DNA from 3 places in the Paenibacillus borealis genome. Region 1 is predicted to be linked to each of the others. Evidence: riboswitches for the same ligand, from Rfam matches in the RefSeq annotation. Region 1 holds a riboswitch; each other region holds the start of a gene.
The links. A riboswitch is a leader RNA that binds a small molecule or an ion and turns the genes downstream of it on or off. The one in region 1 is predicted to bind thiamine pyrophosphate.

Region 1 (7,715 bases):
CCCTGGAACGCTTCTGAACAGTCACCTGGCCCTCCATTACATTCCCCAGTGCCGTCATATGGGGGAACAGATTGTAGGACTGGAAGACCATTCCCGTCTGCTGGCGCAGAGACAGCACGGTGCGCTGCGGGATTTTACCGCCGGGAGTGAAATCCAGCTTAATATTATTCAGAGCCAGACTCCCCTTATCGGGGGTCTCCAGCAGATTGAAGCAGCGCAGCAGGGTGGTTTTGCCGGAGCCGGAAGGTCCGATGATCACCATCACCTGGCCATGCTCAACGGTCAGATCAACGCCCTTCAAGACCTGCAGCGGACCGAAGGATTTATGTAAATCGCGTATTTCAATCATGGGTATGCCTCCTTAACTGGCCGAATACCGGTCCAGCCGCTTCTCCAGATATTTCTGCAGCGCCGACAGCACAGAACAGAACAGCAAATAGAACAGTCCGGCTTCGCAATACAGCAGCAGCGGTTCGTAGGTGGTCGCTGTAATTTGCTGTGCTTTGCGGAACATTTCTACGTATGTGATGCTTGCTGCCAGTGATGTATCCTTCACAAGACTGATAAATGAGTTCGATAACGGGGGAACCGATACACGGGCAGCCTGAGGCAGAATCACGCGCCGCAAAGCCTGTCCACGGCTCATGCCCACGGAAAAAGCGGCTTCCCATTGGCCTTTATGTATAGACAGAATAGCCGCCCGGACAATTTCCGAGGAATATGCCCCGACACTAAGTGTGAAGCCGATGACCGCTGCGATGAACGGATCCAGCACAATGCCTACTGTAGGCAAGCCGTAGAAGATAATAAACAGCTGCAGCAGCAGCGGTGTTCCACGGATAACCCATACATAGAAACCGGCAATCAGCTTCGGAATTCTCCAGGATGACAGCCGCACAAGCGCGGTAATTACAGCAAGCGTAAGCCCAAGTGCAAAGGAGACAAGGGTTAGCGGAATGGTAAAAGCCACCCCGGCTTTGAACAGAGGCAGCAGTGAGTCGAGAAATATTTGTATTTTGCGGTCATCCATCGTTCTGACATCCTTCTTGGACGCGCAGGGCGGAAGCTAACGGCTCCGCCCTTGTCCATAAGTTATTTGAAAATGTCGGTTAAGGGGGCAAGCTTATTTCGATACGTCAGCTCCGAAATACTTCTCGGAAATCTTCAGGTAAGTACCGTCATCGTGCATGGCAGCCAGCGCTTCGTTCACTGCCTGCACCAGCTCATCGTTACCCTTCAGGAAGACCGCTGCACTATACGAACCTTCAGCAATCTCATCCACCTGCTTGATCTTGATATCCGGCTTCTGCTTCTTCAGATCCAGGAAGGACAAGCCGTCATTAACAGTCGCATCAATCCGTCCGGAGGTCAGCAGGTCAATCGCCTGATTGAAGCCTTCTGTAGACACAATCTCTGCACCATTGTCCGTTGCAATCTGTCCGAGGTTACTTGTCAGGGACTGGCCGGCTTTCTTACCCTTGAGGTCAGCAAAGGATTTGATATCCTCATTATCTTCACTGACGATCAGCACAGCCTTGGATACGATATACGGATCAGAGAAATCATATTTCACTTTGCGCTCGTCGGTAATGGAAACTTCGTTGAAGATCGTATCGAACCGCTTGGCATCCATACCGGCAAAAATACCGTCCCACTGAGTTTCGATAAACTCAGCTTCCACGCCCAGACGTTTAGTTACTTCTTCGGCAATTTCGACATCGAAGCCGGTAAGCTTGCCGTCCGCATCATGATACGTGAACGGTGCATAGGTTCCTTCCGTTCCGATACGCAGCTTGCCGCTTGCTTTGACAGCTTCCAGACTATTCTGCTCAGCAGGCGCCGCACTGTCTGTAGCCGCTGCAGTAGGTTCAGCCGCCGCATTGCTGCCTGCTGCTGAATTATTGTTATTGTTGTTGCCGCACGCCGCAACCACTGCCATGGTCAGGAGCAGCATAATTGTCAGACTAAGTTTTTTCATAAAATTAATCCCCTCTCATCTCTCTTTATGTTCCGGACTTGCCGGCAAAATGAATAGTAACACTGAGGTGTTACATACGTCAATAACTTTTTCCGATAATATACATCGGATTTATGTTATATCGTTTTTTGATAGTTTAGCTTGCCCTAAATTTGCGTTTCTACATCAGTGGAAGGCAAACTAAATGATCAAAAACGCAAAACAGCGACCCTCCAGTAACGGAGAATCGCTGCCTTACTTCTTATGAATGTTAACCGTGCATGATTTCAGGCACAACTTTCTCTTTGGAGCCTCCGCTTTCTGACTTACGGCCCCGGCGCAGCAGCAGTCCAAGGACCGCACCGCCTAAAGCGACAAAGATCATAATGCGGAAGGTATCGGCGAAGCCTTGGGCCAATACGGTTTGCTTGGCCAGCTGCAGGGCTTCCTTCGAGGCTCCGTCCACAGTCTGTCCGGCAGCGGCTGCCGCTTCCTGCATCTCAATACCGCGCGCGGAGGTTCTGGCAGTCAGGATTGTAACCAGCGTCGACACTGCAAGCGAGTTGATAACCTGCTGCATGGAGTTAGTCAGCGAGGTTACCCGGTTGACCAGGTTGCCTGGCGCCTTGTTCAGCAGATGCGTATTCATCGGCATCATCATCATCCCCATCCCTGCACCGCACATGATCAGCGGAAGAATCAGATCACGGCTCTGGGTGGTCAGATCGACATGGGAATACTGGAATAACGCGCCTGAGACCAAGCTAAGACCGCAGACCACAAGCCAGCGCACTCCGATCCGGTCGAACAGAATGCCGGCAATCGGCATCATCAGCCCGGAAGCGATGGCCTGCGGCAGCAGTGTCAGGCCGGTATCGAATGCGCCGAAGCCGCGCGCCTGCTGCAGAAACTGCGGCAGCAGGAATAAGGCGCCGTATAAACCGAACTGGGCGATCCACTGCACGATAATCCCGGTGGTGAAATCCACAGATTTCAGAATCCGCAGCTCCAGTAGAGGGGTCCTGGAACGAAGCTCGGCAATGACAAAGGCAATCAGAGCAACAGCTCCCAGAGACAGCCCGATTAGAGTTTTGTCAGAGGTCCAGCTCTGCGCCCCCTGACTTACTCCGTAAGTGAGTGAAGCAAAAGCCAGCGGTCCGAGGACCATTCCGAATTTATCCATGCCGGGTACGGAGTTCTTCGCCGCATTCGGCAGCTTCCGCAGCCCGATCAGCACACAGATAATGCCGATAGGAATATTAATCAGGAAGATCCAGCGCCAGGAGTGATACTCCACCAGCCAGCCGGACAGTACAGGACCAATCGCCGGAGCGAACAGCACCGGAATTCCCATAATACCCATGACGACGCCCACTTTATTCTTCGGAGCCAGTCTGTAGACATACGCCATCCCGACCGGTAGCACACAGCCTCCGCCGAGTCCCTGCAATACACGGAAAGCAACCAGCCATTCTGCACGGCTTGGCGTTGCACACAGAATCGAGCCAACCGTAAACACAATAACGGCTGTCAAAAAGACATTCTTAGCCCCGAACCGGTCAGACAGCCAGCCCGACAACGGAATGACGGAAGCCTGCGCGAGCATATATCCGGTTACTACCCACTGCAGCGTGTGCAGATCTGTTTTGAAATCCACGACCAGCCTGGATAAAGCCACATTCATTGCTGTACTGTCCAGGACAACCATAAATACGCCGGCAATAATCGCCAGCAGCGGAACTAGAATGCCGGATAACCGGAAATCGGCATCCTGCTTCAAGGTCTGATCCATACTCCTTCTCCTCCTTAACTGTCCGCTGTCATCTACGTTGACCTGCGGGCAGATATGTCTATATAATTAGTGAACGGACAATTGTCCGTGTTCGCATTTCATAGTCTACGGACAATTGTCCGTTGTGTCAAATGATTTATATGATTTTCTGCAAACTTGATTCGTTACCTGGAGAATAGAGACTTCTTAAATGCATTGTAGGCATAATTTCTGAAAGGGGACATCATGAAAAAAATAGAAACGGAAGTTGAGCCTGTAACATCAGCAGCTCCAAAGAACACAGAGAACAGAGACAATGCTGCAAAGGAACCCGCCGACCCTTATGTGCAGCGGATTCTCGAAGCCGCCCGCCAGCTGTTCACCGAGAGCGGTCTGGAGGCCGTCAGCATGTACGGCATTGCCAAACGGGCAGGCATAGGACAGGGCTCGCTGTATCGCCGCTTCACCGATAAGGGCGAAATCTGCTCCGCGCTGCTGCTGGACAGCACTGAGCAGTTTCTGTCCGGGATGGAGCATCAGCTTGCTGCCAGCGCCGGTGAAACGGCTGCCCTGGCTCATCTGCAGAGCAGCATTGAGCAGGTCGTTGGTTTCGTTGAGCAATATGCGGAGCTCCTGAATATGATCAAATCCGAATTCACCGGCAAGAAGCAGCTTACCCAGTTCGAACATCCTTTTTTCCAGCGGCTCGGAATTGTTATGACTGAACTTCTGCACCGCGCGTCCGCCAACGGAGAGATTATCGGGATTGATCCCCGCTTCGCAGCCACTGCGCTGATCTCTATCCTTAGTCCCGATCTTTACCTGTATGAACAGAAACGGAACGGCTCTACTAAGGAGGAAATCTCCCGGGGAATTGTTGTATTGTTCATAACCGGCCTCTCTAAGCGATGACAAGCAGCTCTTTACAAGCGGGGAAAATATGGTATATTAAGTAGCAATTACGAATTCAATAGCACCTGTTATTTCACTAGGGGAGTCGGCCGACTGAGACGGAGCTTAAGCTCCGGACCCTTGGAACCTGATCTGGATCATACCAGCGGAGGGAAGTGGAGCAGAATGTATCAGCGGTTCCGCGTCTTTGCAAACTGACTGTACCTTCAGGCCCATTCATTTCCTCCGGAAATGGATGGGTCTTTCTTGTTTTCGTATCGTAAATATCTTTCCCCAAGGAGGCTTGCTTCACCAACCAATGATCAACATTACCAATCTGACCTATTCCTTCGCAGCTGCGCCAAAGGCTCCTGTCTTCTCCGGAATCTCGATGAAGGTCCGCCGCGGGGAGTTCATCTCAGTCGTGGGTGCCAGCGGCTGCGGCAAAAGCACGCTGTTCAAGATTATCGCCGGCCTGCTGGAACCCGGCAGCGGCGAGGTTGCACTGCACGGGCTACCCTCATATTCCGCATCACAGCGGCTCGGTCATGTCGGCTATATGCCGCAGCAGGATCTCCTGCTGCCCTGGAGAACCGTGCTGGACAATTGCCTGCTGCCCTGGGAACTGAAGCGGGGCTGCTCCAAAGAGGAAGCTGTTATTCAAATCCGCACCATGCTGCAGCAGTTCGGCCTTGGTGAGACCGGGGCAGCGTATCCGCATGAGCTGTCGGGCGGCATGCGCCAGCGGGTAGCATTACTCCGCACAATTGCCTCCGGGAATGAGCTGCTCTTGCTGGACGAGCCGTTCGGAGCACTGGACGCCATCACCAAACGGGACCTGCACCGCTGGCTGCTGGAATTATGGTCGGGACTGGACAAGACTGTACTATTCATCACCCATGACCTTGAGGAAGCGCTTCTGCTCAGTGACCGCATCTATCTGATGACCGGCGGTGCCGGGGGCGGCATGCAGGAATTCATTACCGGTCTTCCCCGTCCCAGACATCACAGTCTGAACTATGAACCGCAGTTTACGGCCCTGCGGAAGGATTTGGAGCTGAAGCTGTATGACAACCGTCTTCTATAGGGGCTTGCTGCGGGAATACGGACCAGCCACCCTGCTTGTAGTGGTGATCCTGGCGGCCTGGGAAACCGTATCCCGGCTGGGGCTGATCCCCCCGTTCATCCTGCCGGCTCCCACTGCCATCTGGAACGCTCTGATGGAAGACAGGCGTTTACTCTTCGGCGTCCACCTGCCCGCAACACTGCTTGAGGTACTCACAGGCTTCGCTCTGTCCGTCTTCTGCGGAAGCCTGCTGGGAACAGGCATGCATCTGTTCAGGCCGCTGGCCACAGCGCTGTATCCGCTGCTGATCATCAGCCAGACAATTCCGCTGGTTGCGCTCTCTCCCCTGTTTATCATGTGGTTCGGCTACACCCTGTGGAGCAAGGTTGCCGTAGTGTTCCTGACCGCCTTCTTCCCGGTAGTTGTCGGCACCTATGACGGGCTGGGCAAGAATACCGAGCAGTACCGCGAGCTGCTGCTGACGCTTGGCGCGAACCGCTGGCAGATTCTCCGCAAGGCTGCTGTTCCGCTGGCCCTGCCGTCCTTTTTCTCCGGACTGAAGCTGTCGGTTGTGTACTGTGTCATTGGCGCTACCATCGGTGAATGGCTTGGAGGCAGCCGGGGGCTGGGTTACTTCAGCCGGAGAATGGCCGGCAATCTGCAGAGTGCCGAGATGTTTGCCGCTGTTGTGCTGCTGTCCGTACTGGGTATCACACTATTCCTTTGTATTGCCATGCTGGAGAAGTTATTTCTGAAGAAAAGAGGACGCTATTCATGACTCCGATCCGCTATAACCGTTATCTCTACACCCGTAGTGCTCAACCTTATAAATTACTGCCTTATTTATTGCTCCTGTCTGTTCTTTTGGTTCTATCAGGCTGCGGTGCCAATAACGGACCGGCTGGCTCCGGCTCATCATCACCATCTACATCATCCGCTCCGGCGGCAGGCGCCGAAAGTAGTAAAGCCCATAAGCTGACGATTATGCTCGACTGGTACCCGAACGCTGTTCACTCCTTTTTGTATGCGGCACAGAGTAATGGGTATTTCGCTGAAGAAGGGCTTGATGTTGAGATTCAGATGCCTGCCGACAGCAACGACGCACTGAAGCTCGTGGCTGCCGGACAAGTTGACCTGGCCCTAAGCTACCAGCCGCAGGTGCTGATGGCCCGGGGAGAGCAGATTCCGGTCAAATCCGTTGCTGCTCTGGTGCGGCACCCCCTGAACCATCTCATGGTATCCGCGGACAGTGGAATAACCCGCCCGGGCGAGCTCTCCGGCAAGCAGGCCGGTTACTCTTCCATTCCGCTGTACGAAGCCATGCTGCATACCATGGTCAAAAACGACGGTGGTGATCCCGGCTCCCTGAAGCTGATTGACGTTGGGTTCGAACTTATCCCTGCCCTCTCGACGGGACGCGTGGACGGAATTATGGGCGGCTTCATCAACCATGAACAGCTGATATTAGAACAGGAAGGCCATCCTGTACGTTCGTTTAATCCGGTAGACTACGGGGTTCCTGATTATTATGAGCTGGTGCTGGTCGCAAGTGATCAAGGTCTGCAGGAATCCCGGGAATATTTCCAAAAGTTCATGAATGCTGCGCGCAAGGGCCAGCAATTCGCCGCTCAGCAGCCGGAGCAGGCACTGAAGCTTCTGCTGGAGCATCAGGATACGACGGCACCGCTTGATGAAGCCATCGAGAAGCGCAGCCTGGAGATTCTGCTGCCGCTGATGGATGCCGGCGAACAGCCCTTCGGTTATCAGGATACCGCCTCCTGGGAGAATGTCCGCAAATGGCTGAGTGAGAGCGGTCTGCTGGCAGAGGATATCGAAAGTGCGGATGCTTTTATTAATTTATAGAACATGCTTTACATGCTTTCGAAGTGAGTTTTGCGAAGTGATCTCAAGGGTGCTTATGCTATCAAAACTTTCAGGAGGAATAATCATGTCTTTTCTATCCAAGGTACGGCAGGCAAATCCGCTCGTACATAACATTACCAACATTGTAGTGGCTAATTTCACCGCTA
Region 2 (7,715 bases), 1.0 Mb from region 1:
CATCTCAATGATCTCATCCACGTTTCGGCTGTCTGATATTTCAAACTGCGGGGTTCCACCCTCCAGCGTATGTCCGCCTACCTCGGTGGATACCCCGGCAGACATCTTCGTGATCCCGAGATGAACCAGATGATCGCGCAGCGCTGCCGGCTCCCGCGTGGACAGTGAAATCCCGGAACGCGGCAGAAACAGACGGTACGCCAGAATGATCTGCACCAGCGCACGGTCGGTTACATCACTTGCAGGATTAAAATCACCGAGGTACGGCCGAAAACGGGGAATGGACAAACCGATTTCACACTCCGGATACTTGTCCTGCAAATACCTGGCGTGCAGTGCAGTCGCAAGCGCTTCCTGACGCCATTCGTACATGCCCAGCAGGGCTCCGATATTTACGGAGCGGAATCCGGCAAGGCAGCCGCGCTCGGGCGCATCCAGACGGTTGCGGTACACCCGCTTTGGGCCTTTCACATGCAGCTGGCGGTAGGTCTCCTGATGATAGACCTCCTGATACAGCGTCAGGCCGTCTACTCCCGCCTGTCTAAGGTCAGCGTATTCTTCCGTAGTGAGCGGATTCACTTCAATGCTGACTGAAGAGAAATAGCTGCGGAGCACCTTCACGCAGTCTTTCACATAACTGGCCGGACTTTCATTCCGGGATTCTCCGGTCAGAATCAGAATGTGGCGCAGCCCTGTGGCTGCGATAGCTTCCGCTTCCCGCCGGACCTCATCCAGCGTCAGTTTTTTGCGCGGAAAATCATAAATGGAGCTAAAGCTGCAGTAAGTACAATGATTGACGCAGAAATCAGCCAGATACATCGGTGTAAACAGCTGCATCACATGACCGAATTGCGTACGCGTCAATCTATGCGCCTTCTGCGCCATCTCCTCCAGGTATGGCTCTGCTGCCGGAGACAGCAGGGCCATCAGCCCGTCCTCGTCCAGTTGCTCCAGGCGAAGCGCCCGCTTCACATCGAGCGCAGTATACTGTTTCCATACCCTCCCGTAAGGCAGCTGTTCCAGCCGGGTCAGCGTATCATAAAAGCTCATGTCCCTCCTCCTTTTCCTTACACAACATCAGTCAGGCGAGAAATCCGGTCAGCGGCGAAGAAGCTGCAGCCGTCTCTTCCACAGGCCCCAGCCCGGCCAGAAAGGCGTTCCGCCCCGCCGACACCGCTTCCCGGAACGCCTCCGCCATCAGAAGCGGGTCCCGGGCGGTGGCAATTGCCGTGTTCAGCAGCACAGCGGATGCGCCCATTTCCATCGCCTCAGCAGCCTCGGAGGGTCTGCCGATACCGGCATCCACGATTATGGGCAGACCCGTTTCTGCTATCAGAATCCGGATCAGCTCCTTGGTCTGCAATCCGCGGTTAGAGCCGATCGGCGCTCCCAGCGGCATAACCGCTGCAGCCCCGGCCGCCTTCAGCCGGAGTGCGGCCGACAGGTCAGGACTCATATAAGGCAGAACAACGAAACCCTCTGCGGCTAAGATTTCAGTAGCTCTGATCGTCTCGGTATTATCAGGCAGCAAATATTTCTGATCATTGATAACCTCGATCTTCACCCAATTGCCCAGTCCCGCCGACTTCGCCAGCCTGGCAATACGTACCGCTTCTTCTGCGGTGCGTGCACCGGAGGTATTGGGCAGCAGAGTCATATGGGAAGGAATATGAGTGACAATATTGTCCTTGCTCTCCGGATCTACCCGGCGCAGGGCAACCGTAATGACCTGTGAACCCGAGCGCGCAATCACCTCGGGAATAAGGGTATTGCGGCTGTATTTGCCGGTCCCGATGAACAGTCTGCTCGTTAAAGTAACTCCTCCGATAACCAAAGGATCTTGCATCATATCGCCTCCTGTGATAAGTCGTTGCCTTTATCTAAATTGCGTGTATCAGCACTCTTGCATCTGCCGCACGCACAGTTACCTAGCCTCCGCCAACAAAATGAACCAGCTCCACGCGGTCGCCTTCATTCAGCAATGTATCTCCATAAACGTCTCTGCCGGTAATCTCACCATTCAGCTCCACAATAACCAGCTTTCCTGTCCACTCAGGCCGGGCCAGAAGATCAGCCAGCGTCCGGCAGCTCTCATCATACATTCCTGTCCGTCCGTTAACGGTCAAATTCATGCCTGTTCACCTCCTTTGCCCGTTATTGGGTTTTCTTTCAGGACATCGCAGACGCTGCAGCCTGAACGGATGCTCTGTAGGCCTCAGCGGCAGCAGCAGGGTCGGGCGCACCGCATATCCCGGACATTACAGCAATTCCGGCAGCGCCCTTCGACAGAACGGCTCCGGCATTCCCCGGTGTGATGCCTCCAATAGCAATCAGCGGGATGCTGCTGGAGCGGACGGCGGCTGCCAGCTGCTCCAGGCCCCGTTCCCGCTGTCCGGGCTTGCAGGCAGTAGGGAATACATGTCCATACAGACAGAAATCCGCTCCCTGCCGCCCGGCCTGTGCCGCTTCCTCCGGGGAGTGCACCGATCTGCCCAGCCGCAGACCCGGTGCAATACCGCGTGCTCCGGCAGGCGGCAGGCTGTGCCAAGCCAATTGGACGCCGGCCGCCCCGGCCGCCAAAGCCACATCTATCCGGTCATTAATGACCAGCTTAGAGGGCGGAATCCCTGCTTGAAGCAACTGCTCAGCGGCAGCCAGAAGTTCCCGTGCGGACATGGCTTTTTCCCGGAGATGGATATAATCCACCATGTCATGTACAGCAGCAGCCAGTCCGGCAAGCTGCTCCGGATTTAGCCTCCCATCCGAGATTAAATGGATTTCTTTCAGCACCTTCACCTCCCTCTATACGGCAACCGGAAAATACAAAAAGACCGCCCCCTGTTCAGGAAGCAGTCTGGAATATAAGCAGGAATACCGGGTAAACCGTTACCCCCGCTGCATTATTCATTCTCCACTTCCCTACGCTGGTATAAACCAGATCAGGTTCAAAGGGTCCGAACTGTTATGTCCGTCTCAGCCTTGCGGCACCCCTAGTGATCGTTCGTATTCTATTGTTCTTGCAGTTTGTATATTAGCATATTATTCCTTTAAGAGCTATTCTTTAATAGATTCACTCATTTGCTCCAACCGCATTTAAGCGGCAAAAAAGCCAGCCTCCCGGCCGGCTTTTCCCCTGTTGGACGTTTGAATGCTGTTGCCTGTAATATTCCAGCTTACATACATTTTCTTATGTCAGCCGTTAACGATCTCGCCGCCATTGACATGCATGACCTGACCGCTCACATAGGAGGAATCGTCTGAAGCCAGATACACATAAGCCGGTGCCAGCTCTTCGGGCTGTCCCGGACGCTTCATCGGCTGGGTGCCGCCGAATTCACTGACCTTCTTCGCGTCAAAAGTAGACGGAATCAGCGGCGTCCAAATCGGGCCAGGTGCTACCGCATTCACGCGGATGCCTTTGTCCGCCAGATTCATCGACAGGGAGCGGGTGAAGCTGAGAATTGCCCCTTTGGTGGACGAATAATCCAGCAGCTGCGGGCTGCCACGGTACGCCGTGATGGACGTGGTGTTGATGATTGTGGAGCCTTTTTTCAGATGGGGCATCGCTGCCTTGGTCAGATAGAACATGGAGAAAATATTCGTCCGGAACGTCCGCTCTAGCTGCTCGGCGGTAATGTCCTCAATCTTATCCTGCGGATGCTGCTCTGCCGCATTGTTGATCAGGATGTCCAGCTTGCCGAGTCCCTCAACGGTTTTATTAATCAGATCCTGACAGAAGGCCTCGACCCCGATATCACCGGAGATCAGAATACACTTCCGCCCCTCCTGCTCCACCTGGCGTTTGGTCTCTTCCGCATCTTCGTGCTCATTCAGATAGGAGATGACTACATCTGCGCCTTCTTTGGCAAAATGAACGGCAACCGCACGCCCGATTCCGCTGTCGCCCCCGGTAATAAGCGCGGCTTTGCCCAGCAGCTTACCTGCTGCTTTGTAAGCCGAGGTTTCAAACTCCGGAAGCGGGTTCATCTCGCTCTCAATTCCGGGCTGCTGGTCCTGTACCTGCGGAGGCAGGGTTTTGACGGGTTGTTTGCTGGTGTCTGGCATAATCCATTCTCCTTTCGCTGTACCGCTATACTGTTAAACTGATCATGTTAGGATGGCTTAAGGTCTGGTGTTTATGCATCATCATGCTTGTCCTTCAAAATGGCTTTACGTTATGTTACTTACCACACCAGGGAGCCGGCCAAACAGAAAATGTTCAGTCCGCACGTTATCCGGTGTATTCTTGAGTCTGTAGAAGGAGCGTTTCCCTCATGTCCAAAAAATCAAAAACCATCATTGTTGCCGTCAAAGGTGTAATCCTGTATCAGGGCAGAATCTTGCTTATCAAGCGGGCAGCCGCTGATTCGGCAGGTGCCGGAAGCTGGGAGTGTGCCGGAGGCAAAATCGAATTCGGTGAAAGCCTGGAGGCCGCACTGGAAAGGGAAATTCTCGAGGAAACCGGACTTGCAGTAACGACAAAACGTATTCTTTACGCGGTAACCCTGCTCACGGACCCTGCGAGACAGGTAGTGATTATCACTTATCTATGCGGGGCGCTCCGGGATGAAGTCCAGCTCTCGGAAGAGCATACCGATTACCGCTGGTGCACCGTGAGCGACATGAACGCACTGCTGCCGCCGCAGATTATCGCTGATTTTACAGAACACGGCATTTTTGAACTCGAAGGGTTATTACAGTAAGTAATGAACGATTATTAAAAGAGTATTATATATATCCGGATATTTTTATATCTTATACTTTCTCTTGGAAGACAATTATCTTCACTGGAGGGTCACTTCTGCCATGGGAAATGAAAATGCAATTATACGATTGACTAACGCGACGTTAATCGATGGAACCGGGCGTCAGCCGCTGTACCACGCAAGCATTGAAATTGTTAATGGCCGGTTCGGCACTATAGCCGGACATGGAATTACGCGGACAGATCATGTCTCCATTACGGAGATAGACCTTAAGGGTCTTGTGGTCCTGCCGGGATTTATCCATACGCATGCGCATACCAGCTTCAAATTTATGCAGAACGAGCCGCTTCACGGGTACCATACGGAATATTTAACCGCATGCCTCGCGGAAGGAATCACCACGGTCCGCGACGAGGGGATGACAACTTCAGCCACGATTGATGACGTGATAATACATACGAAAGGGCTGGATAGCGGAGCCTTTCCCAGAATGATCACGACCGGCAAATTTTTCACGGCTCCCGGAGGGTATGGCGGGCAGGACCCTATCGGAGTCGGAAGTGTGGATGAAGCCAGATTAAAGGTCCGAGAGGTATTAGAGCAAGGGATTCATTGTATCAAAATAGCGCTGGAAGACGGTTACGATCCCGGTACAATCGGACTGCCACAGCTAAACCAGGTGCTTCTGGAGAGTATCTGCCGGGAAGCCCGGAGCATGGGTGCTTATGTGTCAGCTCATGTAACGAGTGCGCACAACCTTCAGATTCTGGTCAATGCGGGGATTAATGACGCTGCGCATATGATCTACGACCGGCTGGACGATGACCTGATCCGGCAAATGGTGGACTCAAACGTCCGCATAGTCCCCACTCTCACTGTATTGAAGATGTTCCAGGACAAATTCGGTGCGCCACTGTTAGAACAAGGGCTGGATAATGTGCGGAGATTCGTTCAGGCAGGCGGTGAGATTGGCCTCGGGGATGATTTCATCGAAGAAATAAGCCCTTGGTACAGGCTTGGTATGCCCTGGGAGGAAATCCGTTTGTTAGGCGAAGCCGGTCTCACCCCGATGCAGATTATCACAGCCGCCACTTCAACCGGCGCAAAGATATGCAATCTGGCTCATGAAACCGGAACGGTTGAAACAGGCAAGAAAGCGGATCTGTTCGTCATTAAGGGCGATCCGCTTACGGATATGGCCAATCTCCGGAACGTGAAATTTGTGATGAAGGACGGCAGGATCGTATCGGGACAGTGAATACCGGAAAATTATCCAAAGCACCGCTAAATGGCCTGGAGTAATGACAAACAGATTTATACTTAAAATGCCGCTCTCCTTAAGGAAAGCGGCATTGTTCAATGTATAGTGCCCTGTATGGTTCCCGGCAGTTTTATCTACAGCTGATCCGCCGCTGCCTTCAATGCAATAATCTTGTTCACCGCCGTTCCCTCCAGCAGCGCCTTTTGCGCATCCGTCAGCCCCATGTATCTGCCGTAAGCCCAGTTCACAGCCTTCTTGTCCGCCAAGGTCAAGCCAGCAGCAGCGGGCAGCTGATTGATCTTGTAAGCTACCGTATCCGCAGCCTGCTGATCGCTCAGCACACTTGCCCCCTGGTAATATCCAGCCACATTCATCTCATTATCATAGAACACGACCATATACTGTTCCTGGAAATCAGGAACGCTATAGAGTGGCGCTGCATAGTCAGCAAAGCTCTCAAAGGATATGCCATACACATCATTTGTAACTTGTTCCAGATACAGAATCTGAGAAGAAACATGCTTGATATTGAAATCCCTTGCGGCATTAGTAATGTACGGAAGCTGAGTATTAGCAACATATGAATAAAATTTCGCTTCAGGATGCTGCGCAATCCACTCACCTTCCACGGCGATCCGGTCACGTATAAGTCCATCCCTCACGTCTCTCGTAATCCCCACTCCGCTGGTGAAGCGGACCGCCTGCTCGTTAAGCAAAGCATACTTCGCGCTCAGGTTCAGCTTAACCACATTGTACCCGATAGCCTGACCGTTCTTATCATAAAGAATAACCGTCATATATTCTTTAAGCTGCTCCGGAGCGGCCGGGAACAAAAACCTTGGCGACATATCGGGAAGATGTGTTGTATGCACATTGTTCAGAACGGGTGCAGATTCTGCGGCTGCTGTAAAATAATAACCAGGATGATCAGCAGCCGCCTGTACTTCAGGAGACAGCCCTTCAAGATTCAACAGCACAGCGGCTGAATTGGTGTACATATTTTCGGGTCCCTGGGTTACCGTAATCCCGCTTATGAGCGGAAGTGCTGCCGGAATTGTTGTATTGCCGCCAGCGCTGCCACTATCACCATTACTGCCGCCACTTGAAGCCACCGCCGGTAACGCTGCAGAGATGGTGATGGAATCCTTCTGGCTACCGTCCAGACTTGCCGGTTTATTGGCAAAGGAAGAGCCCTTCGCACCCTCGTTCACAGTAGCAGCCAGAACCCGTCCCGCCCCTGTAACGTTCGTTGCCGCATTCAGAATAGCTCTCGTAACCGTAGTGCCTTGATCCAGCTCCACCTTGAGTCCGGCCGCATTGGCAACTACGTTAAGTGTGCTTACCGAGCCTTTTTTCAGGTGCAGGACTGACCCTTTGGCTTCAATATTCACCGCTCCAAAAATGCCGCTAAGCGTCACCACAATCCCCGCAGGAAGACTTGCCGGCAGGTTGATCTCGGTAAAGCCCGCTCCGGCTACGCCGCCCTCCTCCAGCTCTACACCGGACTGGGCAGAGACCGATGTCACAAGAGTTGAACCCTCGGCTACAAGCCGGGCGGTTCCACTCTTTTTCTGTACAATCATCTGTTTCAGGGTCGAGTCTTTGAGCTGCACCGAGTCAGCCCCGTGGACAATGACCTTACCTTTGACATCCACATTGGTCAGAGTAACCTCCCCTTCACCAATTGCTTCATCCAGCAGCAGGTCGCCGTAGATCACCATGTTCTGTAGAGTAACACCATGGGTAGA
Region 3 (7,715 bases), 3.2 Mb from region 1:
GCCTCTGGATATTATGCCGGATGTAATGCAGCGGATCGGCCGCTGGCTGCCTTCCTACAATTACGGAGACGGTGCCTGGGAGATTGTAGGCGGAGGGGTTCCGCAGTGGAATTCCGCACTGCTATTACTCGGATACCTCGCAGTTTTTATGCTATTATCGGTCTATATCCGAAAAAAACAGGAAGCGGTGTAATGTACAATGGCACGTGAGCAGTTCCGGTTATTTCCGCGCAGGTTTGGTTACTACCCTTTTATCTGGCTGATCTATCTGGCATTCCCGATCTTAAATCTTCAGGGGTACAGCGGATACAAATTACTGGGGGGATATGCGCTGGTGGCGATTTTCACGGTCGCCTACCGTCAGCTCTACTGGACAGAGGGCAAGACCTACTCGGCCTGGCTGGGTCTTCAAATGCTGCTGATTGCTGTGTTATGTATAGTGTACAGCCCTTTCAATTTCTATATGGGCTTCTTCACAAGCAATTTTGTCGGCTGGTATACCGATCTGCGCAGGTTCAAACGGGCCTTCGCTGTGTTCACGATGATGGTTGTCGGTCTGTCACTGCTGTCTTTTAGCAAAACGAACGGTACAGAATGGCTATTCCTGTTTCCCTTTGTCATGATGATGCTGATTACTCCTTTTGGCATCCGCTCCATGAACCGCCGGCGGATGCTGGAGAAGGAGCTGGACCAGGCCAACGAGGTTATCAGGGAGATGGTCAAACGTGAAGAACGGATGCGCATTGCCCGGGATCTGCATGACACAATGGGCCATACCCTGTCGCTGATTACGCTGAAGAGCCAGCTGGTGGAGAAGCTGGTTGTGAAGAATCCTGAGCGGGCGCAGGCGGAAGCGCGGGAGATCCAGCGCACCTCCCGCGCTGCGCTGCGTCAGGTGCGGGAGCTTGTCTCGGAGATGCGTGCGGTCACTGTCGCCGAGGAGCTGGCGGAGGCCGGGGAGATGCTGCGCAGCGCGGAGATTGGGCTTGAAGTGGACGGAGATGCCGCGCTTCCGGGCGTATCTGATCTGACGCAGAATATTCTCAGCCTCTGCATCAAGGAGGCCGTCACGAATATTGTGAAGCACAGCGGTGCGGATTTGTGCCGGATTGGCATCGGGATGACGGCTGGTGAGGTACGGATCACCGTGGAGGACAACGGAGTTGGACCCGGGCTGCAGGACGGGGGAGCTGAGGGGGCGGCGCACCGCCGGGACGGCAACGGAATGAAAGGGATGGCCGAGCGGCTGGCCCTGATTGACGGTTCTCTGACCCTGGGCCCGGGAACGGGCAGTGGCATAGGGACAGGAACAGGAACTGGGACAGGAACATTGTTAACTGTGGTGACGCCAAGAGTAGTTAAGGATAGAAAGGACGGGGAAACGGCATGATCAGCATCGTAATTGCCGAGGATCAGCGGCTGCTGCGCGGAGCGATGGCTTCACTGCTCGATTTGGAGGATGATATCGAGGTGGCAGGGGAAGCCGGAGACGGGGCAGAGGCAGTGGCCCTGATTGAACGCCTTCAGCCGGATGTATGTCTGATGGATATTGAGATGCCGCTGATGAGCGGTCTGGAGGTTGCGGAGATCCTGAAATCGCGGGGCAGCGCCACCAAAATCATCATCCTGACCACCTTCGCCCGCCCCGGCTATTTCGAGCGGGGCGTGAAGGCCGGGATTCAGGGCTATCTGCTGAAGGATGAGCCGGTGGACAAGCTGGCGGAAGCGATCCGCCGGGTGATGGGCGGACACTTGGAAGTGTCCCCCGAGCTGGTCTTCGGCAGCCTGCGGGAAGAGAACCCGCTGTCAGACCGGGAGCGGGAGATTCTGAAGCTGGCCGGCGCGGGCCGCAGTGCCGGGGAGATCGCCTCGGCGCTGCACCTCTCCTACGGCACCGTCCGCAACTACATCTCGGAGATTCTCGGCAAGCTGGAAGTGAAGAGCCGGATTGAGGCGGTGCGGCTGGCTGAGGAGAAGGGCTGGATGTAGGCCGGGTTACTGGAGGTACGCGGGTACTGGATGTAGGATGGGGCACTGGATGTAGGGTGGGTTAAATGTAGATGTCCTGGATGAACGGTGGAGCCGGGTTTACTATCCGTTCAATTGTATTTTGTGCAACAGCTAACCCCGAAATCTGCCGAAAAATTGAATCTATTGTATGAAATATAGCAGAATGGGATTTATCTCTGAATATTGGAAATTCTGTTTCACCAAATGCAATCACCGAGACATAACCGCTGAAATATAACCAGCGAAATGTAAACAGCGAAACATAACTACCGAGACATAACCGCCTTTATAAAATGCTATACAGCTATAAGTTGCAACCTATATAACCCGCATTTTAGACCGGTGCTTGCAGAGCTGCATCTTAAGCTCACATGGAATAGGCATTATGTTGTACGAAGTGCAACTCTGGTTCCCCGATAATAGGGTCTATGGGAGAATTGTTGTACGAAATACATCAATTCTCCCGCTAAGCCGCTTGGAGAAGGAGAAATGTTGCCTTTTGTACAACATTCTTGGATCAGGGGCCGGATAAGGAGGGGAATGTTGTATTTAGTGCAGGATTTCTCCCGAACTCCGGAAAATGTGACTCCCCACCGTAAACGTTCATCGGAAAATGTGAATAGCTAGGTTCAGCAGATATGGGCCAAATAGCGGCTAAGCACGCCCAAGGCTCATTCACCTCAAAGGCTCTTCGCCTGCTCCTCGCGCATCCACAGCGAGAGCTGGCGCTTGAGCTGCAGGAACTCCGGCGCGTCGGTGATTTCATCGCGGCGCGGGCGCGGGAAAGGCACATCTACGGTGTGCAGGACGGAGCCGGGACGTCCGGAGAAGACATAGATGCGGCTGGAGAGCAGCAGCGCTTCTTCGATGTTGTGGGTGATGAACAGCACGGAGCGGCGGTTCTCCTCCCACAGCTCCAGCAGCCAGCGCTGCATCTGCTCGCGCGTCAGCGCATCGAGCGCGCTGAACGGCTCGTCGAGCAGCATCAGCTCCTGCGGAGCGAGCATGGCCCGCAGGAAGGCGGCCCGCTGCTGCATGCCGCCGGACAGCATATGCGGATAAGCTCGCTCGAATCCGCCCAGGCCGACCTTGGCCAGCCAGTGGCGCGCGGCTTCGCGGGCCTGCGGCTGCGGCGTGCCCTGCAGCTCGGCGCCGAGCAGGACATTGTCCAGTGTGCTGCGCCACGGGAATAGCGCGGGCTGCTGCGGCATGTAGCTGATCTTGCCGCGCTGCCCGGTAACCGGGATGCCGTCCATGCTGACGGTTCCTGCATCCGGCAGCGTCAGGCCGCCGATAATATGGAACAGGGTGCTTTTGCCGCAGCCGGAAGGACCGACAATCGAGACGAATTCCTGCGGCTCTACCGTCAGAGATACCTTATCCAGGACATGCGTCTCCCGGCGGCGGTGCGTGAACGATTTGGAGACGCTGCTGACTTCAAGCGCAGGCGGCGCGCTCCGGATTGCATCAGGGCTGCTGCCGGGGCTGCCCGTCTTCGGCTGTGCGGTATTCGTGAGTTGAGACACTTCGGTCAGCTCCTTCTATATTAGAATCTTTGTACTTAAGCTTTAGGTTTTGGGGTTACCCTATGCGCGTTAAGCTTCCTTGCGCGGTTTCCAGCGCACGAGCCATTTCTCCAGCAGGGCAATCAGCGCGAACAGCACCAGACTCAGCAGCACGATAATGACGATGGCCACGAACATCCGGTCCGTACGGTAGGAGGCCTTCTGCAGCAGCATATAATAGCCGATGCCTTTGTCTGCGCCGATCCACTCGGCAACCACTGCGCCCATTACGGCATAAGTCGCGGAGATTTTGAGCCCTGAGAACAGGGAGGGCAGGGACCCGGGAAGCTCCAGCTTGGCGAAGATCTGCCATTTGCTCGCACCGGCCATTTTCATATAGTTCATCATTACCCGGTCGCTTTGAGCCAGCCCGCCCATGGCGGCTACGGCAACCGGGAAGAAGCAGACGAGGGTGATTAGGACGATCTTAGGCAGCAGGCCGAAGCCGAACCAGATAATCAGCAGCGGGCCCAGGGCAATGGAGGGCACATTCTGGCTGAGGATCAGCAGCGGATAGAGCGCTCTTTTGAGCCAGGGCAGCAGATGTAGCAGCAGGGCCACAATGAGGCCGATGCCGGTGCCGACCGGGAAACCGATCAGGGTCAGCCGCAGCGTTGCGGACGTATGCGCCCAGATCCCGGAGGCGTTGCCGCGTGATTCCCGCGCGATATCAGACGGGCTCGGCAGCTGCCAGGCGGGGATATGGAACACCGATACCGCGATCTGCCATGCGCCCAGAAAAAAGATGACCGCCACGAGGGGCGGCCAGATTTGTCTCCAGGTGCTTCTCACGGCCGGTATTTCTCCGTCAGCTTGTCCATGCTGATGCCGTTCGGATTATGGGCGATCTTAATCTGGGAGATCACGCTCGGGCTGCCGGAGGCAATCAGCGCCTCATGCATCTGGCGTACAATATCAAGCAGCTCGGTGAGCTCACCTTCCATGGTAGTATCAAGCGGATTCACCTGATGTTTAACCCCCGACTTCTGAATCACCTCAATCGCAGTGTCCACGTAAGGGATCGAATCCTCATTGTTTGGAGTTTTGGGAATTACCTGAATGCTAAGCAGTGTATTAGCCATTATTATTCATTCCTCTCATGTGAGTTATTGTCAGTACTATTCTGCGTTGTATCTATTGGCCTTCCGGCAAAAATTCATTCGTAAATGTACTTGCGGCATCCAGCGGCTTATCCAGCAGCTTCAGGCCGTACATCCAGTCGGCATAATTCTGCCAGACCTCCGTTTTCTGCTCACCCCAGCGGACGGCATCGTCCTTGTATTTCGGGCTTAGCCATTTCTGGCTGGCCAGTACCAGCTCGGGATCCAGATCAGGCACTGCGTCGGACAGGACAGTGGCCGCTTCTTCCGGGTTGTCGATCGCGTATTGATATCCTTTCGACGTAGCTTTGAGGAAAGCCTTCACCACTTCAGGATGCTCGGCGATTTCCTTCTCGCTCGTAGTCAGCACTGGTGTGTAGTAATCCAGCTGCGGCGCGTAATCCTTCAGGTACAGCATATCCAGCGGCTCGCCGCGCAGCTCGGCTTCGATCCCGGTCCAGGCGTAGAAGATCCAGGCGAAGTCGATATCGCGTTTCACCGCAGTGAAGAAGTCAGCTTCGCCGATATTCACCAGCTTCACTTTGGAGACGTCTCCGCCGTCCGGGTCCATGATGGCTTTCATGGCTGCTTCTTCCGCGGGAGAGCCCCAGCCTCCGTAGGTTTTGCCTTCGAAGTCTTTTGGCGTCTTAATGTTGCGGTCCTTCGGAGCGGCAAAGCCGGAGGTATTATGCTGAATGATAGCAGCGATGGAGACGAGCGGCACATCCTGCAGGCGGGCCAGTGTGAGTGCCTCCTGTGCACTGATGCCAAACTGTGCTTCACCGGAAGTAACCATGGTGTCAGACCCGGCAGCACCCGGCTGCACAATTTCCACGTCAAGACCTTCCTCTGCGTAATACCCCAGCTCCTTGGCGGTATACAGTCCGGTGTGATTCGTGTTAGGCGTCCAGTCCAGCGCAATCTTAACCGGGGTCAGCTCTTTAGGCGCGTTGGTGGTGCCGGCTGCAGTTGCTTCAGGTGCAGCGGTGCTGTTCCCGGCGGCAGGTGTGCTGCCTCCGGCATTGCCGCCCGGGTTGCCGTTCCCGTTGCCGCAACCGGCCATCACGATCACAAGCATAGTGCTGAGCAGCAGCGGTAATACTTTTTTGACTCCCATTTCTCTTCTCTCTCCTTCCAGCAATCCCTAGTCTTCCAAAATTCAGAATAACCCATACCAAAAAGCGCCCCGGAGACCGGGACGCCAGTTACTTGCGCAAGGTGAGTTCAACTTCAGGCCCATGAAGGGACTCGGGTTGAATGAAGATTCCTACGCTGGCATTATCCAGATCAGGTATAAGGGTCAGTATCTTGTGGGATACAATCTCAGCCGGCCAATTCCAGCACCCCTGGTTCTATGAAGTTCACGGGTATTGCTATGTTCTTACGGTGTATTATAGACGCCAGCTTCCTGGTTGTCCAGCTTCCCTGTTCTAATCTTCGAGCTTTAACGGCAGAATCCAGGGGCCTTTCAGCAGGAAAAAGGGCTCCGACATTCTAAATCGCAGCGTATCCGCACCGCGCTCTGCATCCAGATGAAGAGTCTTCACGATACTCGGAGGAAGTCCGGTATTCTCCCAGCTGAATGAATCATTGGTAGCGGAGCCCGGATAGCGGATGAAGAAATGCGTCAGTGACTTTGCCGCCTCCGGATCAAATTTCACATCCACATCTACGCTGACGGCTGTCCCGTTGCTGCGTTCAATGCGGGTGAATACTACCGGGAAACCGGCGATTTCAGCCGTGATATTGAGCGGCGCACTTTCACCGATGTCTGGCAGCGGCAGAACAACCTCCCGGGAGAGCGTCTCCCGTTTGGATAGCTCAATATAGGGAATGACGACTTTATATTGCTGTGCTCCGGTTGTATCTGTTTCACGGAACCGGAACTCCGACGGGGAGGGCATGGATGAAGACGGTTCGATGGATAACTTCTCGCCAGCCGCATTCTCGACATACAGGCCATTCCCGGATACCAGCGGCTGCAGCAGATAGGATTGGACAACTGACAGGGAATCCGGGAGCGTGGGGAGCAGTTCGACGCGGACAAGCCCGTCACCCAGCCGTACCGGAAAAGCCGTAATCCGCACATCCTGCTGCACATCGCTTGCACCCAGATGCTGCAAGGCATCGGCCGTCTCCGGTGCCTGGAGTGCCAGTGGTCCTATTGTTGTGCCATTGAGATGAAGGATAATCGACTCAGCAGCTTCTGGCTCCAGCTTCAGTGGAGCGGCCGTACTGTAATTTCCGTACCATTCTCCAGAAGAGGAAGAACGCATCATCGGTGTAAAGGTATAGCGGATTCCGCCGATGTCTGCCTGGAACTCAATAACCTGGGGGATCTGTTGCCCCCGCAGCGTGATGCTTCCGCCATTTTCTTGTAAAAGTACGCCTTCGACTATCAGCTCTCCTGTGCCTACTGCAGAGGTATAAGGCTTCTCCAGAACATAAAGCGGACTGTCCGGGCTGCTCTCCAGAACAGTGCCGAAGCCGGGCAGGAAGCTGAGAGCCTGCTTCAAGCCTGCCTGTACCACGGGAGAGAACGCCAGTAAACCTGCTGTCATAAGAATCGCAGCCGCCGCAGCTCCAATTGCCGCCCGCCGCCGCGGCTTGCGGACAGGGGCAGACAGTTCAGGTGCCGGACCAGTGTGAATAAGGGCAAGGGTACGGTTTTTGATCCGCTCAAGTGAAGCAGTATCTTCTTCAGACCGGGGTACGGGGCTGGACTCAGGCTCCGCCAGCAATCCGTCCAGTGCAAGCTCAGCCTCGCTGAATTCCAAAAGATCGAGCTGATCGAATAGGCTTTTCTCACCGCTGTTCATATCCTTTAGCATGATCCGAGTTCCCCCCTTCCATCTTCGCCAGTCCGGTGAAGAGCCTGTTTCAGCATCGTCCGGCAGCGGTACAGACGGCTCTCCACAGCTTTCTTACTGAACCCGAAGGCCGCCGCCAGTTCATCCAGACTCTCGTACAGATAATATCTGCGCAGAAACAGGCTGCGGTCCGGTTCACTGAGCTGCCCGATATGGCGGAGCATTTCCGC

Region 2: linked by a shared signal. The riboswitch ahead of PBOR_RS11215 (thiamine phosphate synthase) and the one ahead of PBOR_RS15555 (ABC transporter ATP-binding protein) in region 1 are both predicted to bind thiamine pyrophosphate.
Region 3: linked by a shared signal. The riboswitch ahead of PBOR_RS02115 (ABC transporter substrate-binding protein) and the one ahead of PBOR_RS15555 (ABC transporter ATP-binding protein) in region 1 are both predicted to bind thiamine pyrophosphate.

Annotation. Positions count from the first base shown of each region.
Region 1 is NZ_CP009285.1:3,717,243-3,724,957, reverse strand. Features, by position in the region: gene PBOR_RS15580 (amino acid ABC transporter ATP-binding protein) at 1-349, opposite strand, end outside; gene PBOR_RS15575 (amino acid ABC transporter permease) at 362-1,030, opposite strand; gene PBOR_RS15570 (amino acid ABC transporter substrate-binding protein) at 1,124-1,978, opposite strand; gene PBOR_RS15565 (DHA2 family efflux MFS transporter permease subunit) at 2,229-3,749, opposite strand; gene PBOR_RS15560 (TetR/AcrR family transcriptional regulator) at 3,975-4,640, shown strand; TPP riboswitch at 4,709-4,811, shown strand; gene PBOR_RS15555 (ABC transporter ATP-binding protein) at 4,924-5,706, shown strand; gene PBOR_RS15550 (ABC transporter permease) at 5,687-6,463, shown strand; gene PBOR_RS15545 (ABC transporter substrate-binding protein) at 6,460-7,548, shown strand; gene thiM (hydroxyethylthiazole kinase) at 7,604-7,715, shown strand, end outside.
Region 2 is NZ_CP009285.1:2,697,322-2,705,036, reverse strand. Features, by position in the region: gene thiH (2-iminoacetate synthase ThiH) at 1-1,050, opposite strand, end outside; gene PBOR_RS11225 (thiazole synthase) at 1,082-1,846, opposite strand; gene thiS (sulfur carrier protein ThiS) at 1,929-2,132, opposite strand; gene PBOR_RS11215 (thiamine phosphate synthase) at 2,170-2,790, opposite strand; TPP riboswitch at 2,900-3,002, opposite strand; gene PBOR_RS11210 (SDR family oxidoreductase) at 3,193-4,065, opposite strand; gene PBOR_RS11205 (NUDIX hydrolase) at 4,275-4,703, shown strand; gene PBOR_RS11200 (amidohydrolase family protein) at 4,807-5,964, shown strand; gene PBOR_RS11195 (S-layer homology domain-containing protein) at 6,102-7,715, opposite strand, start outside.
Region 3 is NZ_CP009285.1:479,025-486,739, forward strand. Features, by position in the region: gene PBOR_RS02085 (ABC transporter permease) at 1-193, shown strand, start outside; gene PBOR_RS02090 (sensor histidine kinase) at 200-1,390, shown strand; gene PBOR_RS02095 (response regulator transcription factor) at 1,387-1,989, shown strand; gene PBOR_RS02100 (ABC transporter ATP-binding protein) at 2,691-3,536, opposite strand; gene PBOR_RS02105 (ABC transporter permease) at 3,606-4,367, opposite strand; gene PBOR_RS02110 (thiamine-binding protein) at 4,364-4,657, opposite strand; gene PBOR_RS02115 (ABC transporter substrate-binding protein) at 4,710-5,792, opposite strand; TPP riboswitch at 5,923-6,033, opposite strand; gene PBOR_RS02120 (hypothetical protein) at 6,106-7,506, opposite strand; gene PBOR_RS02125 (sigma-70 family RNA polymerase sigma factor) at 7,500-7,715, opposite strand, start outside.